DNA from 2 places in the Metabacillus sp. YM-086 genome. Region 2 is predicted to be linked to the other one. Evidence: riboswitches for the same ligand, from Rfam matches in the RefSeq annotation. Region 2 holds a riboswitch; the other holds the start of a gene.

Region 1 (11,871 bases), on a different contig from region 2:
AGTACGTTTTGATCATGATTTACAAGTAGAAGCATATCGTTTTGAAGGCATTATGCAAAAGTTTCCGAACCACTTCCATGAATATTATGTGATTGGGTTTATAGAGAGTGGACAAAGACGATTATCTTGTAAGAACAAAGAATATGTAATAGGTACCGGTGATATTCGGATGGTCAATATATAAAGGCATATAGAGAAGCAGAATATGAAATAAGAAGTCCTTTTGGTGGTTTCTTTGATGGACAAGAAGGGATTATTAAAATTATTATATTTTCTTTATTAAGTATTTTAGCTATTTTTCTCATTTATAAAGTGATAAAGAATAACCGTGGAAGAGGTTAAAAACTTTATCGAACTAGTGTAGTGTTAGTTCAATATCCATCATCACTCTTCAGCAATAAGAAGCGCCTTGTTTAATAGATAGAAGTTTTTTTGAGGAGGTATAGACTAAAAAAAGCGACATAAACAATATGGATAAAAAATTAATAAAAAAGAGGGTGTTATCCCTCTCAGTGATGGTTCTTTGACAAGTTTTGTAGATAAATAAAAAGGTTTGTAACTAATTTTGAGCATATGGCTACGACATAATAACCTATAAAAAGGTGAAAAAAATTTGCTCCTCCATTTAATTGGAAGAACTCAGCAGCAACTAATAATGGCTTGAAAATAAAAGCAAAGAATAAGGACAAAACAAACATATACAAGTAATAATTCTTATTGTGTTTTAAGATCAATTGATACCAAAGTATATAAGTAACTGGTACAAATGATACGTCTAACGTAAAGCTTGCAGGGAGAATCGGAAGAACTTTATATGGGTAAAACCAATATGCTTTGCTTGCACCAAATACATCAACATAGGTAAAAAAACATGAACGTTATAACCATAGAAACACAATAATAAGGCTTTTCTTTTATTTATAAAAATTAAAAGAAAAATTAACGGGATAATTAATAATGCTAAAACAACCCAGAATTGCCAATGACTAAATGACGAGTAATCTTGCCAATAGTTTAACCATTCTTTTGAATGAAGTAAGTCTATTTTCTGTAATTCATCAATTTTATTCTGTTATTGTTTATCCATAGTAAAAATCTCCTCAACAATTTATGAAGTTATTTTTACCAAATCTGATAAATACAACTCATAAATTTTGAATAGTTAATCTTATATTGTCTAAACACAGAAAAAGGCTATTACCCATCGTTCGAATAATAGCCCTAAAGGAGAAAAAAGTTTGTAATAAGTCACTCTTCCAAGGTGACATACTACGATGAATATTGAAGATGATACTCATTAAAAGTATATTCAACATATTTTATTTTGAGATGGACAGTGGACTAGTCGACAATCGAATTAAATAACTTACTCTTTGCTACTTTGTTAGTTATTAAAAATAATAATATGGCAAGTTGCAAAACAGTAAAGTCAAGTTTGGAAAGTTTACTTAAAAATAGAAACATCACTTTTCAACTTAAACCTTTTTCCCTTCTGGGGGAAAAATTTGCTTTGAACAACATATATTTAGTATTTACAATAATAGGGCTATAATCCTTATTATTTTTTTAGGAATAAACTTAACAAGCTTTAATCTTGACCTTTATAAGAAACAATAGCTTATTCTCGAAGGTTCAGTATTAAAGGATAAGCACTTAATTTACACTTGTTCTATTTATTGACATGTTGTTTATGTCATTCTTTGCCTTTTCGTAGTCTACTACTGTAAGATGTATCATAAAGTTAATAACGTTGTCATACTCTCCACGTTTACGAAACTCATAGAAAATAATAGGTCTTTCGTGTTTTAAAATTGTAATAAATGAAACTAGACAAAGTTCGGATTTTGGACTTTTAATTCTAAGAAACTGTTTTAAAAAATTCAAAAAGTAAAACGTTGAATCTTTGTTATCCGGGTAAATAGTTAACAATTGATTGAATTTTTTTATTGCCAATTGTATTTCAGTACGTTTCATTATATCCCCTCCATTTAATAAAAAGGGGTTACCAATAGATATTCAATTAAGCTTAAGCTATTTATCTTGGCAACCCGACTGTCATAGTCATAAGACTTTAGACTCGTGGCTTTGCGTCCTTACCTTTCGGCAAGTTTGCCTTTTTCAACCATACATTGGATTTTAAAGACTTTTATACTATATTTCAACAAAAATCTACAAATAAATAATTTCTAATTTACTATTATTGCATCACAGATAATCTACCAAGTGTCAGAATTCGGAATAAAAATCGTGAATTTATTAATTAGCTCAATAGAAGAAGTCAAAGAAAATCCTTTACGTGGAATAAGTTCAAGCTATTTTTCAATAAGTACTCACTGCCTTCACCTAGTATTAAAGTATATATTATATATTTATGAATTTAGATAAGAGATGAATGATAACTGAGAGGATCCGTGTGCATTAATAGTGCCAAGCACGGTTCTATGAGGGGGTGGAGCACAATTAACCGTAAGGTAGAAAGGCTCAACTCTAATCGACAATCTTTACGGTAGAGTCTTTCTATATAAAAATGGACAATTGTGTTCAATTAACCATAGGGTCTTGGCTGATTAAAATAGGCTAGTCATATATGATGACTAACCTTTACTTTATCCATTTATATCTCATGAATAAATTTTACTATTTTAAAATTTAAACGAAGGTAAAGTTAACTCATGAAAGTGAGTGAACAAAAACTGACTCTCTAAATGACCGTGGTATAATTCAAGTGCTGTCATTGCCTCACTTTCTATTGCCTTAATTCTACAGATTTCATAAAGAATATCGGCTTTCAAAAGACCTTCATAGTCATTTTCCAAAAGATCCAAAGCATTGTAAAATAGAGAAAGAGCTTTATTGGTATCATTCAATAGGTTTTTATAAAATTTGCCTTCTAAGTAAAAGTTTCTAGAGCGAATTATTTTACAGTCTATATCAGCAAGAATAGTTTTTGATTTATTAATTAATTTTTTGATAAATTGAATATCAGGGCTGTTTTCTAATAAAACATAGATTCCTAATTGATATATGGATAAACTAGTTTCTTTAAATTCATCCATTTGAAAAACCATTTCAGCATCAATCCAAAATATTTCTTTTAATTTAGTAGCTAATTCTGCTTCTGGATAAGAAGTCATAATAGTATAAATAGTTAAAGCCCAGCCTCTAAAAATTCCCTCTTTATCGTTCTTTAGATGAAGTTTTTCTCTTAATAAGAGCAATTCTTCTCTAATATCCCCAATTTTTATATTCTCTAGATATCTAATAAGTAAATTAATATATTCTGTTTCAAGAGGATAAATTAAATGATGATTGACATTATTTATACTCTTTAGAGCTTTTGAATAGGATCCAATATAGAGATAAAGGATAGATAGATTAAAATATATGTTATCTCTTTCTTCCTTTGTAATAGTAGGACTTTCATTTGAGAGAGCCAAAGCTCTGTCAAGTAAGTTTAAACTCTTAGATATCCTTTTTTCGTCGAACCAAATACTTGCGATCGCATTATATGCTTTTAATTTCAAGCGTAAATTGTAATTATTGTTTTCTTCCAAATTAATTACTTTTAATAAGTATTCTTCTGCTTTTTTATTATTATTTTTTCTTAAACAATAGATTCCATTAAGGAATTGATAATCAATATCTCTACTTTTAATTTGATAAGTATCAATTTTGTTCTTAAAAGTTGAGAGTTCTTTTTCTACATAATGCCATTGTTTTAGACCAATTAAATCTTTAATTTTTTGTATTTGATAGTCAATTTCTCTTAACCTTTCATTAATGTTCGGATCAGAAAAGTAACTTATGGGTGTATTTAGTTTTTCACTAAACTGATTTAAGTCCTGATTAGATACAGGAGTATTCCCGTTTTCTATATTACTTAACTTGCCAACAGAACAAATTCCCTTAGCTAATTCTCCTAAGGTCATACCTATTTCTTTTCTTTTCGCTCTTATTTTTTCTCCGATGTTGTTATGTCTAGGTATTTGATTGCTCATATAAATTCTCCTTTTTCATTTCCTGATCAAAGTAAATATCAATACTATTTTACTATGTCTATGATAATAATCGTAATCTTAGTGTGTTCTTGTGTTAAAGAATTACTCTATTTATAAGAATAAATGAATTTTTTTGTATTTTTTTTAAAAAATAACGTTGAAATTTTATTTGTTGATGCTATAATTTAATTTATAATTCAAACAAATAGTTCAAAAGTCACTTTAATTGTAAGGTCTAATGTCTGATGTAGAGCAGTGAACCTGTCGCTTATTAACATTACTTTACTTATTATTAAGGAGAATTAGGAATTTTAGTAGCGTACCTGCTAAAACACTAAAACACTTCCTTTCTAGAACGGGATACGTCTAGTAAGAAAGTGTTTTTTTGTTGGGATATTAATTATCAGAAGACTTATTGAGCTTGTATTGTAAGCACTTATAAAAGGCGGAAAGAGGGAAAAGCATGTTTAAGAGGAATTCATTTATGAAATTGAACTTAAAATTAGGGGCTAAAATAAACCTTATTGTTTTGGGTATTGTCCTGTTACTTTCTATTGTAATAGGCGTTGTAGTTGTTCGGGAAGTTACAGATGGTATAAAAACATTTGCAATTGAAAAAGCAAAAGGGGATCTTGCTTTAAGTGAACGTTATATTAACAACAAGTATCCAGGTGAGTGGCATATTGATAACGGAAAATTACTTAAAGGTGATGAATCATTCAATGATAACTATGAAGCTGTTGATAAAATAGGGCAAGATACTGGGGATACTGTAACAATATTTCAAGGAGATACACGAATCGCAACTAATGTGAGAGTTAATGGAGATAGAGCTGTTGGTACAAAAGTGTCACATCAAGTCGCAGATGCTGTGCTAAAAGAAGGCAATAACTATTATGGTCAAGCAACTGTGGCTGGGCAAACCTATCAAACCGCTTATATGCCAATTAAAGATAAAAATGGAGAGGCAATTGGTATTCTCTATGTAGGAGCCCCACAAGCAATTATAGATGATATATTGTCCTCTTTTTTAACAATATTTTTAATTTTAGTGATTACTATCATTATAATTGCTACTTTCATTGTTTTATGGTTTACACGAGGATTAACTAAACGACTTACTACTATTTCATCAGCATTAGAAAATGCAGGATACGGTGACTTTACTACAACTATTATTGATGAAACTGGTGATGAACTAAGTGATCTTTCGAAAAGTTTTAATAATATGAAGGAAAACCTAAGTGATTTGATCCAAAATGTTATGAAATCCTCAGAACTAGTCGCATCTTCTTCAGAGGAATTAACTGCTGGAGCTGAACAAACTAGTAAGGCTACAGAACATATTACAGATTCAATCCAACAAATTGCAAATGGATCAGAATCTCAAACACAAAGTGTTGAAGAAAGTGCTCGTGCTCTTGAGGAATTATCCATAGGGATTGCAAACATTGCTGATCGTTCTTCATTACTGGCAGAGTCTGGCGTGGAAGCTAGTGATCGTGCAAAACAAGGTGGAGTATATGTTCAAGAAACCGCTGAACAAATGAACACTATCCATTCTTCAGTTAATGAAACCAGTCATGTTATTAAATTGTTGGATGAAAGATCAAAGCAAATTGGTGATATTACGAATGCAATAACAGATATAGCTAATCAGACAAACCTATTAGCCTTAAACGCTACAATTGAAGCGGCACGTGCAGGGGAACATGGAAAGGGATTTGCTGTAGTGGCTGATGAAGTTAGAAAACTAGCTGAACAGTCTCAAAGTTCAGCTAACCAAATCTCTGAATTAATTGTACAAATACAAAATGATATGACTCATTCTAACAACTCGATGGAGCAAGTTAAACAAGAAGTACAGAATGGATTAGGTATTGTGTCTAAGACACAATCAAGTTTCGATGGAATATTAGGATCAATGGATGCAATGGGGAAACAGGTTGATGAAATGGCAGCAACTGCTCAACAAATGTCAGCTAGTACTCAAGAAGTATCCGCAACTGTAACAGGCATAACAACTATTTCAAGAGATTCCTCTAAGCACAGCCAAAGTGTAGCTGCATCCGCAGAAGAACAATTAGCTTCAATGGAGGAAATCTCTGCTTCTGCTACAAGCTTATCAAAAATAGCATCTGAATTAAAAAATACTGTAAGCAAATTCAAAATTAGAAATGGATTGACTTTAAAATAAAAAGGGGCGAGGAAGAATATCCCTCATGGTTTATATTCGTGTTTATTATAAGGGTAATTCTCTAAGAACTTTCGATGATTTTGGAGTGCAAGACTAAAAATTTCCTTGATCAGATGGATTAACGCTATTTGATAAAGCTGTTAATAGTATACAGATAGTTTTTAACTATGGGGGTTAATAAAAGAGATGAAAATGAGAACCTATAAACACTGGACAACAAAAGAAGATTTTAAATTAATAAATTTACGAAATAAAGGTAAAAAGTATAGAGAAATTGCTGATATCATGGAAAGGTCTCCTTTAAGTGTTGAAAAAAGGTACAGAAAAATAAAATATCTAAACATGTATGCTGTTTCTCAATAAAGGAGAATTGATATGGAGAATATTAAGGAACAACTGTCAAACAACATAGAATTAGTACGTGAAGAAATGTTGCAAACTGTTTTAAAATATGGATTACAAAATGAAAGAACAGTAAAGCTTAGTCAAAAATTAGATAGGTTGATTGTTGCATTTCAAAAAGTATATTAACAAGTTCTTGTGACGACAGATTTTGTCTTGGGAAATCTAAATTGGGGTGAGTCTTACTCTTTTTTACATGCGGTTTTTAAAGTGAGCGAAGCGTGTATACCATTGGTGCATACACCAAATGTTGAGTGGTGATAAAGTTGTTTAAATTCTATAAAGTCGTTTAGAAATTGAACGAACTAGATTATTATATCTTCGATTGAGGGAATGTCGTAATTTATATTATATATAAAGGTTCTTATTAATAAAATCTTTCGAATAAATACATCTGAGTAGTATGTTCTAGTGATTCCATAGACCAATTACTATTTTTGTGCTTTAATATAGGTATATCAGCTTATAAAATCGACAGATTTCGAGGAAGTTTGACACTTTCCATTGGTGGTTCTTCACCAATTTAATATAATAATATATGAGTTGAGAGGGAAAAGTCTTATGGGAAAGAAAGTGAAACAATTTTTCAGTAATTTTAAAACAAAACTAATTTTATCATTTTCATTAATTTTAATTATCCCATCACTTAGTATAGGAGTATTAGCCTATATATCTGCTAAAGATGCCGTAATAAAAGAAATATCAAATGCTTCGATTCAAAGTGTAAACATGCTTAATTCTAGTATTGAGAGTACGATTCTCCCCAAAATAAATGACATGAACGTTTTTTCTAAGTCATTAACATCATCTTCATATGATGGAGAGGATAGTCCGGAGTTAAGAAAAAAATTTGCCCAATATGCAGAGCTACATCCTGAAGCAACTAGCATTTTTGTCGGTACCGCTGAAGAAGGATTGTTTATTCAAGAACCAAAAGTTGCAATGGACCCAAATTATGATCCAAGAGAGAGATCATGGTATATCGACGCGATGGAAAATAAAGGGGAAATTATTATCACCGATCCTTACGTTGCTGCAGGAACAGATGATTTAGTTATTACAGTGTCTAAAGCAACAGAAGATGGATCAGGTGTTGTAGCTGTAAGTGTTCATTTAAACCACCTTCAAAACTTATCTAATTCTATGGAAATTGGTAGGGAAGGTTATGCAATTATCTTAGATAATACACGTAAATACATTGCTCACCCTAAAATTAAAGGTGGAACAGAAGCTACCGAAAGATTTTTTGAGAAATTGTATGAGAAAGAAAGTGGTAATTTTTCTTACACATTTGAAGGTGATCCTAAACGAATGTATTTCGTTACCAATAAAACTACTGGTTGGAAAATTGGGGGTACTATCTATGATGAAGAGTTTAGTCAAGCTACCTCTGGAATCTTCCAAACAACAACTATTGTGTTGGTTATAGCAATTTTATTTGGAGCAATTATTGTATTCGTTATAATCCGTTCCATTATTAAGCCGATCAAAGAGTTAAAAGATAAAGCAATAACAGTTAGTCGTGGAGATTTAACAGAGCAAATATCGATGAAATCGACTGATGATATAGGTAAACTGGGCGAAGCATTTAATGAAATGCAGTCTAATCTTCGTACTCTAATTCGACAAGTTGATAGTAGTGCAGACCAAGTTGCCACAGCTTCAGAAGAATTAACAGCAAGTTCAGAGGAAACTAGTTCGGCAACTTCCCTTGTTGCAACCTCAATTCAAGAAGTCGCAAGTAGTGCTGATAATCAGACAAAAGGACTCGAGCGAAATTCTCAATCATTAAAGGAACTTTCAGTAGGAGTTACGAGAATTGCAGAGAGTTCTTCAGAAGTTGCAGAGCTTTCATATAATACTACTAAACAAGCAGAGGAAGGTAATAAAGCATTACAAAATACTATGGGACAAATGCATTCTATTCAGGAATCTGTTTCAGAATCTAATAGGATGATACAATCCCTGTCTGAACGCTCACAAGAAATCACGTCCATATTGGATGTCATAACTGGTATTGCTGATCAAACAAACCTTTTAGCTTTAAATGCAGCCATTGAGGCGGCAAGAGCAGGAGAGCATGGTAAAGGATTTGCAGTGGTGGCTGATGAAGTGAGGAAACTTGCAGAGCAATCCCAAGAATCTGTTAAACAAATTTTTGAATTAATCCAGGTTATTCAAAAGGAAACGAATAGTTCAGTAGAAACTATGTCTCTTGTGACGAGTAAAGTTGAAGATGGGATGGATATTTCTAAAGAGGCAATGGATAAATTTAATGAGATCCTTACTAGTATGAGATCCATTACACCTCAAATAGAAGACGTTTCAGCAACAGCTGAGCAAATGTCTGCTGGTATACAGGAAGTTAATGCAACGGCTAATGAATTATCGATTATTGCGAAAAGTAATTCGGCTACATCTGAAGAGGTTGCAGCTTCAACTGAAGAACAACTTGCTTCTATGGAAGAAATTGCGGGATCAGCCAAATCCTTGTCACTTATGGCAGAGGAATTAAAATTATTGATATCTAAGTTTAAATATTAATAGTTATTATTTATTATAAGTAGATTATTTTAATTAGTAACACCTGAATAAGACATTAATAAAAGTGTTGTTCGGGTGTTTTTTTCGCTTAATTTTTTCCTAAATCATACAAGATTCCAATAGTAGCTAAAGATATACTTTGGTGGAGAGGCAGCTAGTCTTTAACTCTCAAACACTGGAGATATACCTAATGACTCACTGCAAATGGTTGAAGTGTACAGTTATCTGTTTTCAACAGGTATGTTAGGTAGGATATTTAAAAAAGCTCATTTTTCAGTGGGCTCTATCTCCTTTACATGATTCATTACACTCTCAATAATTTTATAAGTCTGGATTATCCTTAAGACTTTCAAGTATTAACTTACTTAACAACCTCAACCCAAAAACGTTGATATATCAATACTTATTTAACTCTATTAATTCCCCACCCAATTTTGACAGGGGAGGGGTCGGGGGCTCGAATCCCTCTCGGATCAACAGAGGTAGAAGCTTCAATCCCTTGGTTACCTCTGCAAAGAAACAATGGTAAGTACTAAGGAGCGGACACCAATTCCAACTACTATGTAATACAAAAATGAATAAAGGTAATTCCACTTTATGTAATAGACTAAATGAATCCACTCACAAAAAGGCTCTCCGATAAAGGCGTAGATTAAAGCGATAATTAATAGAGCGATGGAGTAGGTTTTCCATGTTCTAAAATAATTGAATAATAACATAAAAGCAATTGGGACCATTGAGACATCAAATGGAAAGGCACGAGGAATAACCGGTAAAAATTCAACAGGATATTCCCAAAAACTAAATTGTAAACCAACCGTATCTAACAATATTGTGATGATGATAATAATTGAACCATAAAGATATGACTCTACAAGCAAATCTCTTTTAGCGAATTTAAGCCATATAAACCAAGGGACAACTAAAAAAACCAGTAAAATCCACCATTCCCATGATAAAAACTCATTCTCTAACCACCCTCTAACATCTAAACGATAAAGGTGGTCTTCTAATAAACGTATCTTATCCATGTTTTCGAAGCGCGCATCCACTTACATCACCTACAATGACTTTATAATATGTTTAAAATAACCATTACCAGAAGGAATATTCACAAAAATGAACTTACAGAGCGTGAAAAGCTTTGGTTATATTAAACAATTAATGCATCTAATACAGGAATGGTTTATAAATTTACAAAAAAAGAAGATGCTTTTATTCATACGATGTGTGTAGGGGAGGGACTAAAATATAATAAGATCGAAGAATTAATGAATAGGTCTCCACTATCGTGAGAAACACTATCGAAAGGTTAAAGCAATTTCATAATAGTTTACAAGAAAATATAGGAACAGATAAAAATACAAATTAATATGGGGGAATGGGAAAGCATTTTAATTGGCTCGTTAATCGCTTCAAACTATAACCTAGTAAGGAACTATTTTCTTTAATAATAAAAATAGTTCCTCTACTAGGTTATAGGGTCGGTAAATTCATAGCTGTCTGGATATTCTGTAAATTAAGTTGAATTTGTTCCTTGGTATCATAAGCATGGTACCAACCTTTTGAGACCATATAGTTCGATATTTTTTCATGCATGTCAAGGGCTTCCTCTAAGTGGCGAGTAAGAGTGTGTTTAATTTCAGGTGTACCTGCTTCAGTAACTGCCATTGCATAGTTTCTAACACCACTTTTTGCTGAAATCAATAAGTCAGTGGCTATGACTTGATCAGACATTGCATTCATGCCAGTAAAATTTTCTACGATTGAATTCATGTTTTATTCATCTCCTAACTAGTGCATTCCTTGTGCTTTAGATAAAATAGAAGAATATTCATCTAACTGACGACTTGATATCGTAATGTCCTGCTGCATGATGTCTTTTAGATCTTGGTCGGATACGAGAGCTCTCATCGTTTTGGATTTGGTTAAGCAGTTTGTTTTAAATGAGGCTATTTCCTGAACTTCAAGCACTTCATGTAAAGCATAATCCATACTGATATCTCCTTTCTTATGGTTTTAGTACGACTTTAATACAATTGTCTGTTTTTGTGTCAAAAATTTCATATCCACGTTTCGCTTCACTTAGTGGAAGAACGTGACTGACTACATCACTAGGATCGATCTTGCCAGTGGAAACTAGATCAAACATATACGGCATATAGTGGATCACCGGAGCTTGTCCAGAGCGTATATTTACATTACGCTGCATGATGTCTCCTAGTGGAAATCCGTTATATCGACCACCGTATACACCTGTAATTTGGATGGTTCCTCCTTTACGAACAGCTTGAGAAGCCATAACAATGGCACTCATGGCACCACCCTGAAGCTTTAATCCCGTAGCTAGGAACTCCATTTCTGTCATTTTTCCATCCATGCCTACTGCATCAATGACAACATCTGCTCCACCTTTTGTGATTTCCTTCAGGTAACTTCCTACATTCTCATGATCTTCAAAATTAACGATCTCAACTTTATTTGTACGTTTCGCATGCTCTAATCGGTAATTAACATAATCAACAGCTATTACTCTTTTTGCTCCCTTTAACCAACAAAATTTTTGAGCAAAAAGGCCAACTGGCCCACATCCTAGAACAACGACAGTATCTCCGTCTTTTACACCAGCATTATCAACACTCCAAAAGCCAGTGGTCATTGCATCTGCAATAACACTTAATTTCTCATCTGGTTCTTCACAGGTTTCTGGTATTTTAAAGTGAGTAAAAT
Region 2 (18,903 bases):
TCAGCAATGGCGTTACATACTTGTGCGACTCCAGGTGTATAAACTCTAGATAAATCATCTCGATTTTTAATCGGATTTTTTGGAGTGATTTCTATTTTCCCTCCAAGATGCAATAGAAATGTTCGATCAGAAACTGACAAAATCTTTACACCTTCAAGTTGACCGATTTCGTCCATAACAGTTTGACCATGTTGCTGGTTCTTTACTGTTATTGTTATGTCTCGTACCGTTTGTGTTTTACTTGTTGAAATCACATCAATTCCAATTACATCACCTCCAGCTTCCCCAATTACCTTAGCAATCTCACTAAACGTAATAAGGTTTTTCTGAAAATGAAGTCTAATAATTATATTCATGCTTGCATTACTAAGTTGAGACATTCGATACCTCCAAATGCTTTATCAATAAAGGGGATATTAGAACGACTAATCTATTTCTTGTACGTAGCGAAAGCCTGTAAGCATTTGCGCTTGAAATAAATCAGATAATTGGAAGCGTTTTAATATCCTGAATACATTTTATTATAGGTTCTCTTACCTGTAATCGTTTTGACAATTTATTGCTTTTAATTTTTTCTGTGTATTTTGTTCATTTTATTTACGGAATTTAATAGCTTGTAGTAACTGACTTTTCCTCAATTGAATTTCCACCAAAAAATTTTCTTAAGAATAACGGAATGATGAATAAGATAAAAAATACACGAAATAATTGGAAGGCAGCGACCATTGAAACATCCGCATTAACTGTATGAGCTGTGACACCCATTTCAGGTAACCCGCCCGGAGCAATGCATAGAAAAGCTGTAGACATGGAAATAGAGTATAAGCTATGTAATCCGTATGCTAATAAAAGAGCAAACCCAACAATAAGCAATGATGACAAGACTGTAACCGGTAACAAACTTCGCCAATTACCTAGCATATTTGTTTTCATTCCAAGACCTAGGTAGATCCCCAAGCAAAGCTGGGCCAATATAGTCAAAAAATCAGGCACAGGTGGAACATCAAACCCAAATACAGTTAATAGTGCCGAAGAAATAAGGGGACCAATAATCCATGGAGTAGGGCATTTAAAACGAATGGCCAATTTTGTAAGAAAGAAAACAATGACTAAAAAGATTAATAGTTGTATGTAACCGCTTGTATTCATTTGAGAAACAGGGTCTTCCACGAGGCTATCGGTGTGAGAGCTAGATAATGCATGGATCGTTAAGAAAGGTACTAGGAAAATAACCGTTAACATTCTCACCGTTTGCATAAATGTAACAATTGTTGGTTCTGCATCAGTAATTTCTTCACTTAAAATAACCATTTGTGATAATCCTCCGGGTGTTGTCCCCATGACCGCACTTGCTACCTTCATTTTTGTGACCTTTGAAATAAACTTAGCCATTATAAGACCAAATCCAACCATTAAAATTGTTGTTACCATCATTGAGGGAAATTGCTGGACTATTTGCCTTGCACTCTCCGTTGTAAATGATAACCCCATACTAAAGCCTAAAATCATCTGTCCACCGTTACGAAAACCAACCGGCCAATGTAATTTTCGTTTAGTGACCAACTTCCAAAGCATAACAGCACTTAATGGACCAAGCATCCATGCTAAAGGCAAATGAAATAGTAAGAAAAGAGTTCCCCCAACTACTCCAACAATGACTGTTTCAAAAATAAAATAAAGGTTCATTTGCTTGATCAACCTTAATCACCCCTCTTAATCTGCGTTCCTAACTTCTGTTACAACAACTAAAAAATGACCCTAATTCACTACCCTTTTCACATAACAATGGGAAAAAAGTACTTTATAGGGTCACTTTGGATTCTATTAATTAGCTACTGTTTCTACTAAGTAATCATTAAAATAAACAACATGTGAGAGGATACTACGTCCTTTCATGCTTTGTAGTGATTCTTTAGCTTCTAATTCACTTTCATATTCGAACATTTTAATACTTTCATCAGTAGAATAAACAGTAATTACCCACATTTTTTGCTCCCCCAATATCATTGTTAAAAAGCTAATCATCAAATCAAAATGGTAAACTTGTCAACTAAAATTTTAAAATGCAACCTTTTAATAGTATAAAGTTCCCCTGTAGAAACACTTGCTAAGACATACAGTTATGCAACCTTTCATTCCATATGATAATTCCAGTTACTTTCAAAGTAAATAATACAAATAATTATTTTATTATGTTCATTAAGTGAGTTTTGACCATTTTGTTCACAAGAATCAACTCATCTCATTAACCCCCATTAAACGCTCATACATCTCACTTTGTTGTTTAAGATAATTAAAGGTATCTTTACTGTCTTTATAAAAACTCTTCCACATATATTCGTCTAGTATCCCTTGCCATTTTTTTGTTTTGACCATTTCACTTAATGTCTTATCCCAAAATGAAATCTCTTCTTTCGTCATATTAGGCGGTCCCATTATCCCTCGCCAATGGCTAAAAACGACGTCTATCCCTTCCTCCTTCCAGGTGGGAATCATTGGAAGTTCACTCAATCGTTTATCGGCCGAAACGACTAGAAGCTTTACTTGATGTAACTCATAATACTTAATTGCTTCTGATATTGTCATAGTGGCAACATCTATTTGTTTTGCAAGTAATGCATCAACAACCTGCTGGCTATTTTCATATACCCGGAAATTAAGCTTTGTTGGCTCTAAATCTGCTTGTTTACTAGCCAATACAAAAGAAAGTTGGTCATCGTTTCCTAGTCTCGGCGAAACCCCAATTTTAAAAGATTCTGGTGCTGATTTCATATTTTCCATTAACATTTTGGCACTATTCATTTCAGATTCTTTTGAGACAATAACTGCTTCCCATTCAGTTGCCAATGTTGCGATTGGAGTAAAATCTTTAAATGTTAGCTTACTTTGACCTAACAAATGATTTGTTATAAGAAGACTTGAATTCATTGCAAGTACTTGTCCATCTTGCTGACTTAAAAATTTCCATCCTAGTTCTCCACCAGCACCAATTTTATTCACTACTTGAATATCTTCTTCTATGATCCCTTCACTTAAAAGAGTACGTTGCACAGCTCTTGCTGTTAAATCCCACCCTCCACCTTTTGAGCTTGGGGCTATGATAGTTATATCTTCATTAAGCGGAATTTTATTATTTTCTTGTACTGAACATCCAAAAAGGAAAAGGAGAAAATATAAGCAAACAAATAAGGTTCTTTTTCTCATCATTACCTAATAAACTCCACCTTTTTTAAAATACTTTCTCTCCGGTCTTCCAACTATGCCATATTCATGTTTTGATATACAAACATCAATTGAGACGAGATACTCCAAGTACCTTCTTGCAGTTGTTCTTGATGCACCCATTCTTTCCCCCATCTCTTCAATCGTAACACCACCGTTACTAGCATTGAGAACCTCAACTACCTTTTGTAGTGTTATTTTATCAACTCCGGAAGGTAAATCTTTTTGATTTAGTGTTTGTTGATTTCCTTTTGTAAAATATTGATCAATGAATACTTGAGTTACTTCATCTTGGCTATAAAATAATTTCCTTCTATTTTTATAGTTTTCAATTGTTTCAATAAATTTTTCCATCGTAACAGGTTTTAATAAATAATGAAATACACCTTGTCTTATAGACGTTTCAAGCATGTCTTTTTCAGTTGCGGCTGTGATCATGATTACATCGGTGGTAGGATATAACTCTCTAATTCTAGGTAATATATCTGTACCTAATTCATCTGGTAAATATATATCAAGTAAAAGCAGATCAACTTTATTTTCGTTCAACATCTTCATCGTTTCTTTTGCATTTAGTGCCTTTCCTACTAATTGAACGTCTGCTACCTTCTTTAGAAATTGCTCCTGAACCTGTGCAATTCGAAAATCATCTTCTGCAATTAAAACGTTAATCATTTGAACCTTCTCCTTAATCTTTACTTAACTTCCTTTGGAAGAAACACTGTGAAGATTGCCCCTCCTTCTTTACCATTAATTACATCAATATCTCCGTTTAAGGCATCTACAATGCGTTTTACATTATATAGTCCATATCCTCTATTTTCACCTTTAGAAGAAAAGCCAACTGCAAAAAGTGTATCAAATTGTTCTTTTGATAACCCATTGCCACTATCAGTTACCTCTATAATAATATCATTCCCGATGTTTGTTATAGAAAATGAAACTTTTCTCTCATCTTGAAAAATGACTGATTCAAAAGCATTGTCAATTAAATTCCCAATAATTGTGATAATCTCTGTTACTCCAATATGTTTTGGGAGAGGATCTACATAACTTTCCGGGTCTATTTCAAAATGAATCTTCATCTCTGACGCTCTTCCCAATTTACCTAATAGGATTGCCTGAATATTAAGGTCTTGAATTTGATTAAACAAAAGTTTTGTTTGGTGATGATGGATCATTGATTCTTTATTTATAAAATCAAGTGCATCTTGATATTTTTCTAATTGTAATAAGCCTGATAATAAATATAATTTGTTTGCATACTCATGTGTTTGTGCTCGAAGGCCTTCTGAATAGTTACGAACTTCTGAAATTGTATCTATTAATTTCTTTAGTTCTGTTTTATCACGAAAACTTGAAACCACTCCAACAACTTTGCCATGTTCAATGATAGGAATGAAATTAAAAATATACATTTTATCATGAAGTAGCAGCTCTACATTATGGATATTCTGTCCAGTTTTCAATACAGTATCAATTTTGATATTGGGTAAAATATCATGAATATGTTGATTAATGAACTGTTTTTCATTAATGTTTAACATATCTGATGCTGATATATTAATCATTGTGATGAGCCCTCTTTCATTAATAGCGATAATTCCTTCTTTTATAGAAGAAAGTATCGCATTTCTTTCTCGAAATAAAGATGAAATTTCATGTGGCTCTAATCCAAGAGTATCTTTTCTTATATTGTTTGTTAAATAAATTCCACCGATGATTCCCAAAATGAATACTCCAAGAGAAGCAAATATAATAAATTTTATTTTCTTATATAAATTGTAAAGAAGATCTTTCTCTAAAAATTCTACAGATACTGTTCCAATAACCTGACTATATGTACCATAGTCAGCAATGATTGGAACTTTCCCAACAATAACTCGCCCTTGTTCTCTATCTATTTCAAAGCTATTTGATCCACCAAAAATTAAAGCTTGGTCATTTGTATGATTAGAGTTTCTTTGTCCAATTAATTCCAAATCGGAATGAGAGTAAATGATGAGTTCACGGTTCTCTATTACTATATTTGAAGCATTTGCCTGGTCTTTAACCTGTTCGGCAATTGGTCGGAATATTTCCTCCAAGTTATCTTCTTTAATTGCCTCGTAAAGCTCTGGCATGAAAGAAATCGTTTTTGCTGTTTGCAACACGAGCTGCTCTGCTTGAGTCCTTGAATCAACGTATAATATATACGAGAAAATACCAGCTAAAAGTAAAATGATAACTAATAATAGGACGCTTATCAGCGACAATACTTTAAATTGCAATGAAATTTTATTTTTCCCTCTCATTTTCATGTCCTTTTCAATCATAAATTAAATCATTTTAAAGATTATACCATCATCTTAACAACCTATTTTAACTATATTTACTTTTAAAAGAGCTAGAGTAACTCTCTAGCTCTTACATGATTTTATATAGAGATTACACCAACAATAATTGAAACAATTAACATGGTAAGTGAAGTACCAACAGTCCATTTTAACGTAAATTTTTGAAAGTCACCAAACTCTACTTTTGACATACCCACTAACAAATACGTTGAAGCAACTAAAGGACTTAACAAATGAACGGGTTGACCAATTAATGATGCACGAGCAATTTCAACTGGATTGATTCCATAACTAGTAGCTGCTTCAGCAATGATTGGTAGCATGCCAAAATAATATGCATCGTTTGACATAAAAAAAGTAAAAGGCATACTCGTCAGTGCTGTAATAATCGGTAAATAAGAGCCTAATGCATCTGGAATTAACGCAACAAGACTGTTTGCCATTGCATCAACCATCTTCGTACCTGATAGAATACCAGTGAATGCACCAGCAGCAAAAACAAGCGATACAACAGCTAAAACATTTCCAGCATGTGCTTTAATGCGTTCCTTTTGTTCTTCTAAATTAGGGTAATTAATCACAATTGCAAGTGCAAAGCCAATCATAAATAAAGCGGGTAGAGGCATAATTCCCATTATTAATCCTAAAAGAAGTAGGACAGTTAGTGCAAAGTTGATCCAAATTAGCTTTGGACGTTTTTCTGAATGCACTTCTGATGCTGCTGCTTGTTGATTAAATGCGATCAACTGTTGCTGTGGTAATTGATCTAACTCTAAAGTTCCAACACGTTTTCTTTCTTTAACTCCAAATAAATACGCAACAAAGATAACCCATATGGCTCCACCTATCATTGCAGGAACAAGTGGCACAAACACTTCTGACATATCCAAATTTAAAGCACTAACTGCGCGGGCAGTTGGTCCCCCCCATGGCGTAAGATTTGTTACACCAACACTCATGATCGCTATACACGGAAGAATTAATGGATTCATTTTTAATCGTTGATACAGTGGAAACATAGCTGAAATTGTAATCATATAGGTTGTTGTCCCATCTCCATCTAAGGATACAACTAATGCTAACACTGCAGTTCCGATAATAATTTTTAATGGATCACCTTTAACAGCCTTTAAAATTGCCCCTACAACAGGATCAAATAATCCAGCATCAATCATAATACCAAAATATAAAATCGCAAACATAAGCATAACACCGGTAGGAGCTAATTGATTTATGCCATCTATTAGCATTGGTCCTAAATCACTCGCAAACCCTCCAACAATTGCAAATAAAACAGGAATAAGAATTAAAGCGATTAAAGCTGATAGTCTACCAGTCATTATTAAAAACATAAACACAAATACCATTAGAAAACCTAATATAGCTAACATAATAACCCTCCATATCTGAACACGCTTACAAAATGTAATAATTAGAATTCTTTGTTATTTCCAACTATAAATGAAGGAAAAATGGGGGTAAATATTATGGTTGATTTATCCTTAAAAACCTATTTGTATGTATAAATCTTTTCGAACAATTAATATGTATTGTTCATTTAATTCACGAAGGTTTTATAAGAAATTTAAATTTCATCTCTGTTTTATGAATGAAAAAAGCACCCATTTTGGGCGCTTTCTAGTATAAATCACAAAAACTATTATTTTATTTGGTATATATAGGATTATCCCACTTCTAACATATTAAATTGAGCTTTGACCAATCCATAGTAGACACCCTGTTTTTCCATTAGTTGCTCATGATTTCCTTGCTCCATAATGTTACCATGATCCAAAACAATGATATTATCAGCCTCACGAATTGTTGAAAGTCGATGGGCAATCATTATTGCAGTTCTTCCACTCAGGAGGGTTTTCAATGCTTGTTGAATTTTCACTTCTGTTTCAGTATCAATACTTGCAGTTGCTTCATCAAGAATAATAATGGTTGGATCTGCAAGTAGTGCCCGAGCAAATGAGATAAGTTGTCGTTCACCTACTGACAATACATTTCCTCTTTCCTCTACTTCTGTTAAGTAGCCACTAGACAAGCGGCATATGAAATCATCCGCACCAACTGCTTTCGCCGCATTTATCACTTGTTCGTCCGAAGCTGTTGGGCAACCGAATCGAATATTATCCATAATTGTCCCTGAAAAAATAAATGTATCTTGAAGAACAACACTGATACGTGATCTTAATTCACTGATTGATACATTTTTAATATTTATATCATCAATTTTTACACTTCCCCCAGTTGCATCGTAAAAACGACTAATTAAATTAGCGATTGTTGTTTTTCCAGAACCTGTATGGCCTACCAATGCAACTGTTTGCCCGGCAGGAATTGATAAAGAGATCTTGTTGAGTGCTTTTCTAGAAGAATCATAGGCAAATTCAACTGATTCAAAGTCAATTTTACCCTTCATACTCTTAAGGATGGTCGGATTATCTGAATCAGCAACATTCGGTTTTTCATCAATAAATTCAAATATTCTTTCTGAAGAGGCCATCCCCATTAACAATTGATTATATACCTGACCTAGTCTCGAAATCGGTTCCCAAAACATTCCTAAATAAAAAGCAAAAGAAACAAAAGTTCCAATTGTAATTGATTCATTTGCTATCAGGGTTGCTCCATAAGCAATTAAAATAGCAGTACCAATTGCGTTTGTCATCTCAACCATTGGTGTAAACATTGCATTGCGTTTCGTAGCATTTTGCCATGACCCAAAATTCTCCGTGTTAACTCCATCAAAGTATTCAATGTTTTCTTTTTCTTGTGTAAATGATTGAGTCACTCGGATCCCCTGAATGGATTCATTCAGATGTGAATTCAGTTTTGATTGCTTTAATCGTACAGTTTGCCAAGAACGACGTATTTTTTTTCGTAGACTGGTAGAAATGAAAAACATAAGTGGCACAATGACCATAATTGCTAATGTGAGTTGAGGACTTAAAGTAAACAAAAGTACTACAACCCCGATTAAGAGGATGAAATCCATTAACAGGTTAATGACCCCACTAGTAAATAGCTCCTGAAGGGAATTAATATCGTTCATAATTCGAACTAGGATAGAACCTGCTGAACGCTGATCAAAAAATCTGTGAGACAATGATTGAACATGAGTAAATATATGCTTTCTAATATCATAGATTACATTTTGACCAAGCATGTTCATCCATCTAATTCGAAATGTGTTGGCTATGTAAGACACAAGATAAAGACAAGAAATTGTCGTAACTAAGATAATGAGAAGCTCGGTATCCTTATTTGCAATTGCATAATCTAGTGTATATTTTCCTATTAAAATAGGTGTCACGAGACGGACCACTGCAGAAATGAGGACAGCAATAAATGCTGCTGGAAGTAATGTTCTGGAATACGGTTTTAAGTAACTTAGTAATCGCCACATTTGCTGCCAATTAAATGGTTTATCTATAACCGTTTCTGAGGAGTAATGAAATCTCTCCTTAATTTTTTCTTTTATATCTTTGTTTCCCATGTCGTCACCTACCCTGCTGTTGAGTGTAAAACAGCTTTTTGATCTTTATATTGAATATCATAGATTCGCTTGTAATAACCTTCTTGCTGTAGGAGCTTTTCATGAGTTCCTCTCTCAATAATTGAGCCACTATCAAGGACAAGGATCTCATCAGCATGCTTCAGAGAAGAAATACGATGGGCGATGATAAATGTTGTTCTCCCCTTCATCACTTCTTTTAACGCTTGTTGAATATGAGACTCTGTCGTCATATCTACAGCACTTGTTGCATCATCTAAAATAAGAATGCGTGGATCCATGCAAATTGCTCTGGCAATTGCAATTCTTTGCTTTTGTCCTCCCGAAAGCCCGAGTCCTCTTTCACCTAGCATCGTATCGTATCCGTCTTTCAGTTCCATAATGAAATCATGTGCCTGAGCGCGCTTTGCTGCATCAATAATTTCGTCTATCGTGGCATCTGGTCTTCCGTAAGCTATATTTGATTTAATTGTGGATGAAAATAAAAATGATTCTTGTAAAACCACTCCTATATTTGAGCGTAATGCTTTTAATGAATAATCACGTATATCTTTTCCATCAATTAAAATTTGACCACTTGTTGGTGTATAAAACCTTGTCATCAACTGAGTCAAACTTGTTTTACCAGAACCAGTTGAACCAATTAACCCGATTGTTTTTCCCATTGCTGCCTGAAAAGTTAGTTGATGTAATGCCAGTGATTCTTCCTCTTTATAACGTAAACTTACATTACAAAAGGCTACCTCTCCATTTATTTTAGTATCGGGAAGGATATTTTCTTGATCTCGAATGCTTTCATCAGCCTCTAAAATTTCAAGTAATCGCTCTCCAGAAGCCTTTGATTGCGAAAATAAGTTAATCACAAATCCTAAGTGCATGATTGGAGTCATCAAATACCAAACTAAACTAAAAAAAGCAACAAGCTCACCAGGCTGTAGGCCTCCTTGAATAACAAGTACACTACCGTATGCCAGTAATGCTACAACACATATATTTCCGATTAACTCCATAAGTGGGAAAAATTTAGCCCAAACAAAGGAGGTTGTTAATGATTTTTCTTTGTAGTTGCCATTTGCTTGGTTAAACTTTGATATTTCAAAACCCTCACGTGAAAGTGCCTTAACCGTTTGTATTCCACTAATATTTTCTTGCACATTCGTGTTTAGCTTTCCAAATGATTCACGAATGTTCCGAAAAGCAGGATGAACACGTTTATCGAAATGATATACAGCTACTGCTAAAAAAGGTAAAGCAGCAATTGTCACAAACGTTAACGGAACAGAATAAATAAACATAACTGTTAAGGATCCGCATATTAATAATAAAAATCGAACAAGCTCTGAAAAACCAAAAGATAAAAAGAAGCGAAATCCTTCTACATCAGCGGTCAATCGGGACATTAAATCACCCGTTTTAGCATTATCATAGTAAATAAAAGGCAATCGTTGTAACTTTTCATATAAGGCATTTCTAAGTTTATAAACTGACTGTATCCCAAACATATCTCCTAAATATTGATGAAAAAATGCAGATACCCCTTTTATAACCATCAGTGATAAAAATCCAACTACAATCCATGGAATATAATCATATTGCCCCTTTAATACTATTTCATCGATTGTTAATTGCAGAACGATTGGATAAATCACGGTAATGGCTGTAATAAATAAGACAAAGAACAATGACCATAAGAAATACTTTCTGTATGGCCAATAAAAGCTTTTTAACTTTTTAAACGTTTCCATACTTCCCCTCCCCTAAGTGGCTTACCATCACACTACCTATAAATATAACGTAATACGTTTAAATATATCGACAATCGAAATAATTATCCATATATTTGGCTTAATTTTCTAAAAATATATCCTTTGAAGGAACTTACCTCCCTCTAGTGGACGAAAGATCTACTACTTTTGGATGAAAAAAGATGCTCATCATTAGTGAAATTTCAACTAAATGATAAGCATCTTCTAAAAACCCGCCCTATGATTTTGCTTCATTAAGAATAGACTGAATAAATTTCGCCTTTGCACCAGCATACTCATTTCCATTAGTCCATTCCTTCTGCGCTAATTCCTTTTTAAAGTTTTCATACTCCAAAAGATGTTCTTTCGATTGTGTAAGAAAATCACGAAATAAAAGATGATCCTCCCACCATTGACTCTCAAAAGGAACTGTATGTATATGTGCTATCCGGTGTTGATGGGGAATCTCCATAAAGTTCTCTGTTGTTAAAACATGCGGGTATAAATCTGCATAAGCTTTTTTAACGACGATAAAGAAACGTCGAAACGGTAGCTGTTTATCATAGATCGAAACATAAACATAAGGGGATTGTGCCAATGCATCAACAACCTTTTCAAGCTGATTTTCCTCTCTAACACCAATCATCATATCAATTATTGGCTTTGCTGATAAACCGATTATTGACGTACTTCCAATATGCTCAATCATCGGGTTGATAAACTGAAGTCTAGTTTGCAATCTTTCCTTTTCAAGTAAAAATTGTTGCTGCCAATTTGGATCATATTCAGACAATGAAATCTTCATATTCTTCTTCTCCTTCTAAACTTGTCTTATGTGAATAATCTTTAGTAAGGACTGTTTTATAGTGTCCTGTTTCAAAGTATTGAATAGATTGGAGTAAATAACATGCTAAAACAATTTCTACAATTCGCCATAAGAGGGAATGCAATTGACCTAGCAGTAGGTGTAATTATCGGAACAGCTTTTGGAAAAATCGTTAGCTCATTAGTTGATGATCTTGTCATGCCAGTACTAGGTGTACTTTTAGGCGGCATAAGTTTGAAAGATTTCTCTTTACCTTTTGGAGCATCAGTTATTCAATATGGGTCATTCATACAAACTGTTCTAGAATTTTTAATCATTACGTATAGTATTTTCTTCTTCGTCCAACTATTTTATAAGCTCCGGAAAATAGATAACGACAAGCCCTTTGGTCAAACTAAAACAAACACTGAACTTCTACTGGAAGAAATACGTGATTTGCTAAAAGAAAAAAAGGATGACGAATAAATGAATCAAATTGCCACTAGGAGCTTCTTAATTTAAAATATTTTCTTTATTCCATCAGCTTCATCAACTAGTTTCATTATTTCATTATCCGTCATTAAGTACCCGTGACACTCCATTAAAGCTTTTTGGACCTCTTTCGTTAATCGGTCTAAATTATATGCACAAACACCAATTATATCCATTTCCGGCATTAACCTGTCTACTTCAAATTCAAATTCTTTCAATGTACTATTAATATGTTTTTGAGTCGGCCATTCCACATGCCCCCAACATCTTATTTTTAAATTTTGATCAAAATAGGGATCTAATGTGTTAAAAAAGTAGTTTAGAATTGTTACTGTATGGAAATTACCTGTGGAACAGTAGAAATCAAAATTACTAATTTGGTGGACTCTCTTTATTTCATCTGCTCCTAGAATATTTTCTAGTTTTTGTGACACTAAAAGATTAATAGGCTCATTTTCAACAAACAACACATATTCATTGTTTTTTATACCACTAATTATAAATTCAACAGCGTTTTGAACATAATCATCCAATTTCTCCGTAAAATACAAAATGTGGCCTCCACCATTTTCATTTAATTTATATGTAAATTCAGCCATGTTTTTTATCATTTATGTTATTTTCTCCTTAACTTCAAACTGTTTAATCTATAGTTTGCCTCACATATAATAGTATAACAAATTTGTTGAAAAAGGTTATCAATTCTAAATAATATAACAGAATTAATCAAAATCACGCTGTGTGTTTAGCTTAAAATAAATATTTTAAACATAATTATTAGAGGTGGACAAGCATTATTATTTTTTTCTATTTTTCTATTTGTCTGTACAGTTAATGTTGACTACGACCAAATTGATTTGATTCTTGTCCTAACAATTATCATCAAATATGATAAACTAGGTATTATTTTATAGGATGTGATGCTTTTGAAGAGATTTAAAATTGTGCTGCCTGTAATGATCATAGTGTTTATTTTTGCGATAAAAGTACTTGACCAAAACTATGGTAACGCTATTTCCATACAAATCCGGACTTTGATTTCTTTAGGTGGGGCTCTTTTTTCCGGCTTAATTACGTATTTTCTTTTTCCCAGTAATGAAAACCCCAAAAATTGATAGTGGTTTCCAAACCTGTATATAGGGAACTGTTCATCTAACGTCTGTTTAGAGCTTGATTCACTTACAATCAAGCTCTTTTTCCATTTAGCATCATTCTAAAAAATTCACCATCTATGATCAGTGGCGGAAGGAATTGCTGAAACATGGAAATAACCCCCATAATCCCAGCTATTTCTTTTCGAGAATAAAATTGTGATAGTAGAGATCTATTTATTGTAACTGGGAAGGGCATTTGATGTGCAAGATCAATTGATTGTTTCTTAAGTTGCGTTGATAATAGCTGATAGGAATCTGTCCCTATAAACTCCTTTAAGTGAATCCAGCTCCTTCTTAAAAATTCAGGATATCTCCCTAATGCCCGGTAATCACTAGCTACATCGTATGTATGGTGAGTTTTTGCTATATCTAATAAAAGACCTTTCACTTCTTTAGGCGCACTTTCTATCTTTATGAGATTAATCTTCGGAAGACTAGGCAAGATTCCCGGTTGAATATACCCATGTATTTGATTTCCTCCGTGGATTGTTCTATTGGATAAACTTTCTGACCAAGCAGATGCAATGATTAATAATTTACTATTCACATAATTAAATGTAAAAATAATCTTTTTTATTCTTTCGATGGTAGCTTGGTCGTAATGATTTGACCAATTAATGGTAGGCATCTCAACACCAAGCTTTGGATTTCTTAATTCTGAAGCTGCATTTTCCATATTTGATGTTAGCATGCTTGGGCGCACTTGACTCCAGGCTAGTTTTAAAAATGCTTCATAAAGCGCAGTTGTTCTAAATATAAAATTTACAATTGGTACCTTAAGTACATATTGAATATCCTGATACAAATAAGCTAAATTTCCGTTTACGTTCTCTTCAAAAATTTCAGGTACTCCATATTTGTCACTTTTCATAGAACTCCCTCCCTCTTACATTATTTTTATTCACTGTATCCGGAACTTAAACCACACATCTTTCTGCGCACAAAAATACCTTTATGTTGAAAAACTTAAAAAGCCAGCTGCAACTTCAGCTGACTTTTTAACTATTGCTTATACTTTAAAGCGATCAATAATTGATTGTAGTTCTTCAGCCATTCCAGTTAAGGCTTTTGAGGCTGCTGTAATTTCCTCCATTGAAGCAAGTTGTTGCTCTGTTGTAGCCGCTACTTCTTCAGATGTTGCTGAACTTTCTTTTGCAATAATAGCAAGCTCATTGGCTGATGCTGTAACTTCTTGAATAGCAGCTGTTATTTGCTGTACAGTTGCTGAAACTTCTTCAATTTGTGGAGTCATAGTGTTCATTCTATTCAATATCGAATCAAATTTCTCAGATGTTTCTGTTGATATTGTTAATCCCTGCTCTGCATTTTTAGATACTTCGCTCATTACCTGTACGGAATGATTTGTGTCTTGTTGTATAGATGAAATTAGTGTAGAAATCTGACCAGCTGATTGTTGAGATTGTTCTGCTAATTTGCGCACTTCATCTGCTACTACTGCAAATCCTTTTCCATGTTCACCAGCTCTTGCTGCCTCAATTGCGGCATTTAATGCAAGTAAATTTGTTTGATTAGCAATTTCAGAAATAGCATCTAGGATCTTTCCGATTTCTTGTGATCTGTTGGATAAAGATTGAATGACATGATTTGATTCTGTCACGGAGGCATGAATAAACTTCATTTGCTCCAAGCTATCCTTTACAAATTTCCCTCCAACTTCTGCCTCACTTACAGTTGCTTGTGCTAAATCAGAAACATTTGATGAGCTAGACGAAATTCTTAGAATTCCTTGTAGTACTTCATCTAATGCAGCATTATTTGCATCAATTTTCTGTGTTTGGCTTTCGGCTCCACTAGCTACCTGTTGGATTGCTTCTGTTACTTGTTTAGTTCCAGCAGTCGATTGATCTGCACTAGCAATCAACTCTTCAGAAGAGGAACTCACCCTTTCTGATGCTGTTTGAAGACTTACAACCACTGCACGTAAATTTTCGACCATTTTGTTAAAGCTCTTGGACAATTGTCCTACTTCATCATTAGAAGTTATGTTAATATCAACCGCTAAATCTCCATTAGCAATTTTTTCTGAAGAAGCAACTAAAATACGAATTGGTTGTAAAATAGAACGTATAATAACAAAAATAACGATAGCTCCGAGAATAGATGATACTAGTACTACAGCTAATGTTTTTAAAAAGATTCCTTTAGCGGCTTCTGAGATTTCACTAGTATACATCGTACCAGCAATTTTCCAGCCTGTTAATTCATTTGTAATAAAATCCATTTCCTTCGCTTTACCATCTATAGTATAAGAAAATTCACCAATATTACTCTTAAATAATTTTCCTACCCAATCACCCGTTACCTTTTCACCTTGCTTAGAAGGATGAATTAAGTAAGTTTGAGTTTTATCAACAATTGTTACATAGCCCTCTTCCCCAACCTTCACTACACTTATCATATCTTTTAGTACATTTAAGTTCACATCAACTGCCACTACACCTGAACCATCATTTAAAACTTTAGCAAATGTAACTGATGTTTCATTTGTATTAGCATCAATATACGGATCTGTTATAACAACTTCTCCTTTATTCTCCATTGCTAATGTATACCAAGGACGATCACGTGGGTCATAATCATCAGGAAGTTGAATTTTCGGCGAAACAATCATTTCACCCGTATCTGTTCCAATATAAATCGCTTGTGCTCCTGGTTTTGTTTCAATATATTGATTAAATTTCAATTTAATTTTCGAAATTTCCTCGATATCAATTTTTGCATTAGCCGTTTTTGCTGTCTGAGCAAAATATTCAATGTCCTTTTCTATAGGAATTAGCTGTGAATTCATAGAGGAATCAATTAGTTGCACACTTTCCTTAGCTGTTTGAAGCATGCTATCTTGTAACTCAGATTTTGCAGATTGATAAGAAATAAATCCTATAGCAAGACTTGGTACAAGTAAAATACATGCAAAGGCAATGATTAATTTTTTTCTAATCGTGAGGTTTCTGTCAAAACCTTTTAATACATTATTCTTAAAAACATTACGGATTTTCATGATGTTCTTTCTCCCTTTCTCGCCTCTATTACTCTCTGTAAAATAATAAAACTGCCCAAATGATAAAAATAAGGACAGCTCACTAACAAGTTCAAAGTTAATCATATCTGCAACTGGCTGGCATAAAATGATAAGCCCCTTTAGTTTTGCGTCCCATTTTTTCAAATGGTTTGCCCATTTCTTTATATTATATACAAATAATTTCGGCAATTCTGTCTAAAAATTTTGTAGTACTATCATACTACTTATAACATAATTTGGCTATCTTTTTAAGATAAATCATTATATTCTGAAACTTTTCCTATATAAAGAAAGAGCTATCACCTAGATAACCCTTTTCATTAAACCATTGTATAACGTTCATATAAATCCTTTAAAGATTCACACCCTAATCTTTTAAGCTTATTAACATAAATACTCCATAACTGAGCGGTCAACTTGGCATCCTCCAGAGCATGATGTCGACCAATAATCGGTATTCCATTATGGTTGCAGCATTCTTCAAGAGTAATAAGCTTTGCTTCAGGCTCTGCGATTCGGTACAAGAAGGACATATCTACAAGACGGTGCTTAAATGGTGCCCGGTATAGCTTCCAAGAGGCATGCTGTAAAAACATCTTTTCATGGTTTGCATGATGAGCAACAAGTGTATAGTCCTGGGCAAACCGAAAAAATTCAAACAAGGTTTCGGATAACAGCGGAGCAGTTGTTAATTGCTCGTTTGTTAAACCTGTTAAAGAACTAATTTCATTAGAAATTGGTTTTTCTGAGCGAACAAGTGAGTAAAAGGTTTCCTCTTCTTTAATTTCATCTCCCTTTACTTTAATTGCACCTATTGAAATAATTTGGTCCCCTTGATCAGGATAAAAACCTGTTGTTTCGATATCAAAAACAATGACGTTTAATTCAGTAAGAGGAATATGTAATGTTTCCTCTACCCTCATTTCTCGTTGTAATTGTCTAAGGTAGGCTACTTGTTGCTGCGATTGGCCAGATTGAGAGCCTCCAAGCTTACCTCTCATAAAAAAGAATGGGTCAAATGTCATTCTAAACACCCTTTATCAATGATCCCCTGCACATATTGATGCAGTTTTTTACCATCTTTTAAGATTAATTTTATCTCTCTTTTTTCTTCCTTAGTCATTTTTTTTATGTTTAAGTAATGCACATCATCATAACTTTCAGCACTTGCAAATAATAGTCTTCGGTATTCAAGGAGCTTCTCAAAATTCTTTTTATAATAAAGCATTTCTTGTTGATAAGGGTCTTTTTTACTAAGGATGGTAATTCTCTCAAGAGTAGAGGTTTCAATTATTCCCTCTTTCATTGCTAGTAACCTAATTGCATTAACATACGGTAAAAAAGCTGCTTTTTTTAGATCAATACATCCTTCATATTGGCCACTTTGTTCTACATAAATTTGACCTAATGGACCAACTGAATGTTTAATATGTTGAATATTGTCCATAAATCGCTGTAAAAGCTTAGGATTTGTATTTCGATATTCAAAGATTGTATTTTTTAACTCCTTTATAAAAGCATCATTTCCAACTATGCTTCTACAGTCATAAAAGATCTGTAAAAATCGAATGGATTCCCAGCTCTTTTCATCCATCCAATGAACTAGCTGCTTTTTCCAGTCATCTAAAGATTTGCACCACAAAGGATTTGAGCTCATTACATTTCCTTCACAATAAGGATATCCGATTAAATGAAGTCCTTTTGATAATTCTTCTCCAAGGGCAGAGAAATATTTGCTTGCACGTTCTGACTTTTCTTCGTAAACTAAGCCATGATCTTGATCGCTAATGATACCTTGTTCAATTCGTCCACCACTCCCTGTAATAAACCACGTAAAATCACAAGGTGGAGCCCCAGAGTTTTTTTCAAGATGAAAGAGTGCTACTTTACTAGCACTCTTCATCATCTCATCATGAAATTTATTTAACTCTATTGTATTTGATCCATAATTGTGGATATGATTGTCTTTCCACTTTTTGATTGATTCATAGGAATCAAATGCACCGTTCATGAGAGACACTTCCTCACGTTTATTCAATATAAGCGTATCTAACCATTTATGTTGTTTATGAACCAACATTCTGATTCTTTGAAGCAAACACTTCTGGGTAACCATAGCTACCGTGTTCACTCATATCTAATCCCATTACTTCCTCTTCTTCTGTTACACGAAGACCATTCATCACTTTCTTAGCAATTGCTAAGATGACAAAAGATACGACGAATGCATAAAGACCAGATACTGCTACACCCATAAATTGTACGCCAAGTTGGTCAAATCCGCCACCATAGAATAAACCAGGCTTACCAACAGATGCTAGTTCTGGTGTTGCAAAGAAGCCTGTTGATAAAGTTCCCCATACACCAGCAACACCGTGTACAGATAAAGCAAAGATCGGATCGTCAATTTTTCTCTTTTCAAAGAATCTTGCGCTATAGAATACTAGAATACCAGCAATGAAACCAATGACGACTGCAGCCCAAGTATCAACGAATGCACATGATGCTGTAATAGCAACTAATCCTGCCAAAGCACCATTTAACATTGTTGGAACATCAGATTTCCCTAAAACCATCCAAGAAATA

The links. A riboswitch is a leader RNA that binds a small molecule or an ion and turns the genes downstream of it on or off. The one in region 2 is predicted to bind cyclic di-GMP.
Region 1: another riboswitch for cyclic di-GMP. It lies ahead of ACEWK1_RS24955 (hypothetical protein); the one in region 2 lies ahead of ACEWK1_RS22090 (methyl-accepting chemotaxis protein).

The regions. Positions count from the first base shown of each region.
Region 1 is NZ_JBLUOI010000102.1:380-12,250, forward strand. It holds partial or broken gene ACEWK1_RS24945 (AraC family ligand binding domain-containing protein) at 1-178, shown strand, start outside; partial or broken gene ACEWK1_RS24950 (hypothetical protein) at 510-806, opposite strand; gene ACEWK1_RS24955 (hypothetical protein) at 1,654-1,974, opposite strand; cyclic di-GMP riboswitch class I at 2,040-2,124, opposite strand; gene ACEWK1_RS24960 (helix-turn-helix transcriptional regulator) at 2,643-3,998, opposite strand; gene ACEWK1_RS24965 (methyl-accepting chemotaxis protein) at 4,483-6,195, shown strand; gene ACEWK1_RS24970 (Myb-like DNA-binding domain-containing protein) at 6,382-6,558, shown strand; gene ACEWK1_RS24975 (aspartyl-phosphate phosphatase Spo0E family protein) at 6,571-6,726, shown strand; gene ACEWK1_RS24980 (methyl-accepting chemotaxis protein) at 7,159-9,141, shown strand; gene ACEWK1_RS24985 (CBO0543 family protein) at 9,645-10,193, opposite strand; gene ACEWK1_RS24990 (spore coat protein) at 10,618-10,917, opposite strand; gene ACEWK1_RS24995 (hypothetical protein) at 10,936-11,136, opposite strand; gene ACEWK1_RS25000 (zinc-dependent alcohol dehydrogenase) at 11,153-11,871, opposite strand, start outside.
Region 2 is NZ_JBLUOI010000071.1:1,124-20,026, reverse strand. It holds gene ACEWK1_RS22155 (NAD-dependent malic enzyme) at 1-380, opposite strand, end outside; gene ACEWK1_RS22150 (AbrB family transcriptional regulator) at 607-1,698, opposite strand; gene ACEWK1_RS22145 (hypothetical protein) at 1,825-1,986, opposite strand; gene ACEWK1_RS22140 (tripartite tricarboxylate transporter substrate binding protein) at 2,233-3,207, opposite strand; gene ACEWK1_RS22135 (response regulator transcription factor) at 3,211-3,897, opposite strand; gene ACEWK1_RS22130 (ATP-binding protein) at 3,918-5,516, opposite strand; gene ACEWK1_RS22125 (CitMHS family transporter) at 5,639-6,949, opposite strand; gene ACEWK1_RS22120 (ABC transporter ATP-binding protein) at 7,243-9,063, opposite strand; gene ACEWK1_RS22115 (ABC transporter ATP-binding protein) at 9,072-10,826, opposite strand; gene ACEWK1_RS22110 (GrpB family protein) at 11,065-11,631, opposite strand; gene mscL (large conductance mechanosensitive channel protein MscL) at 11,734-12,117, shown strand; gene ACEWK1_RS22100 (MEDS domain-containing protein) at 12,150-12,734, opposite strand; gene ACEWK1_RS22095 (halocarboxylic acid dehydrogenase DehI family protein) at 13,309-14,148, opposite strand; gene ACEWK1_RS22090 (methyl-accepting chemotaxis protein) at 14,287-16,296, opposite strand; cyclic di-GMP riboswitch class I at 16,402-16,481, opposite strand; gene ACEWK1_RS22085 (exonuclease domain-containing protein) at 16,638-17,342, opposite strand; gene ACEWK1_RS22080 (DUF294 nucleotidyltransferase-like domain-containing protein) at 17,339-18,328, opposite strand; gene ACEWK1_RS22075 (ammonium transporter) at 18,384-18,903, opposite strand, start outside.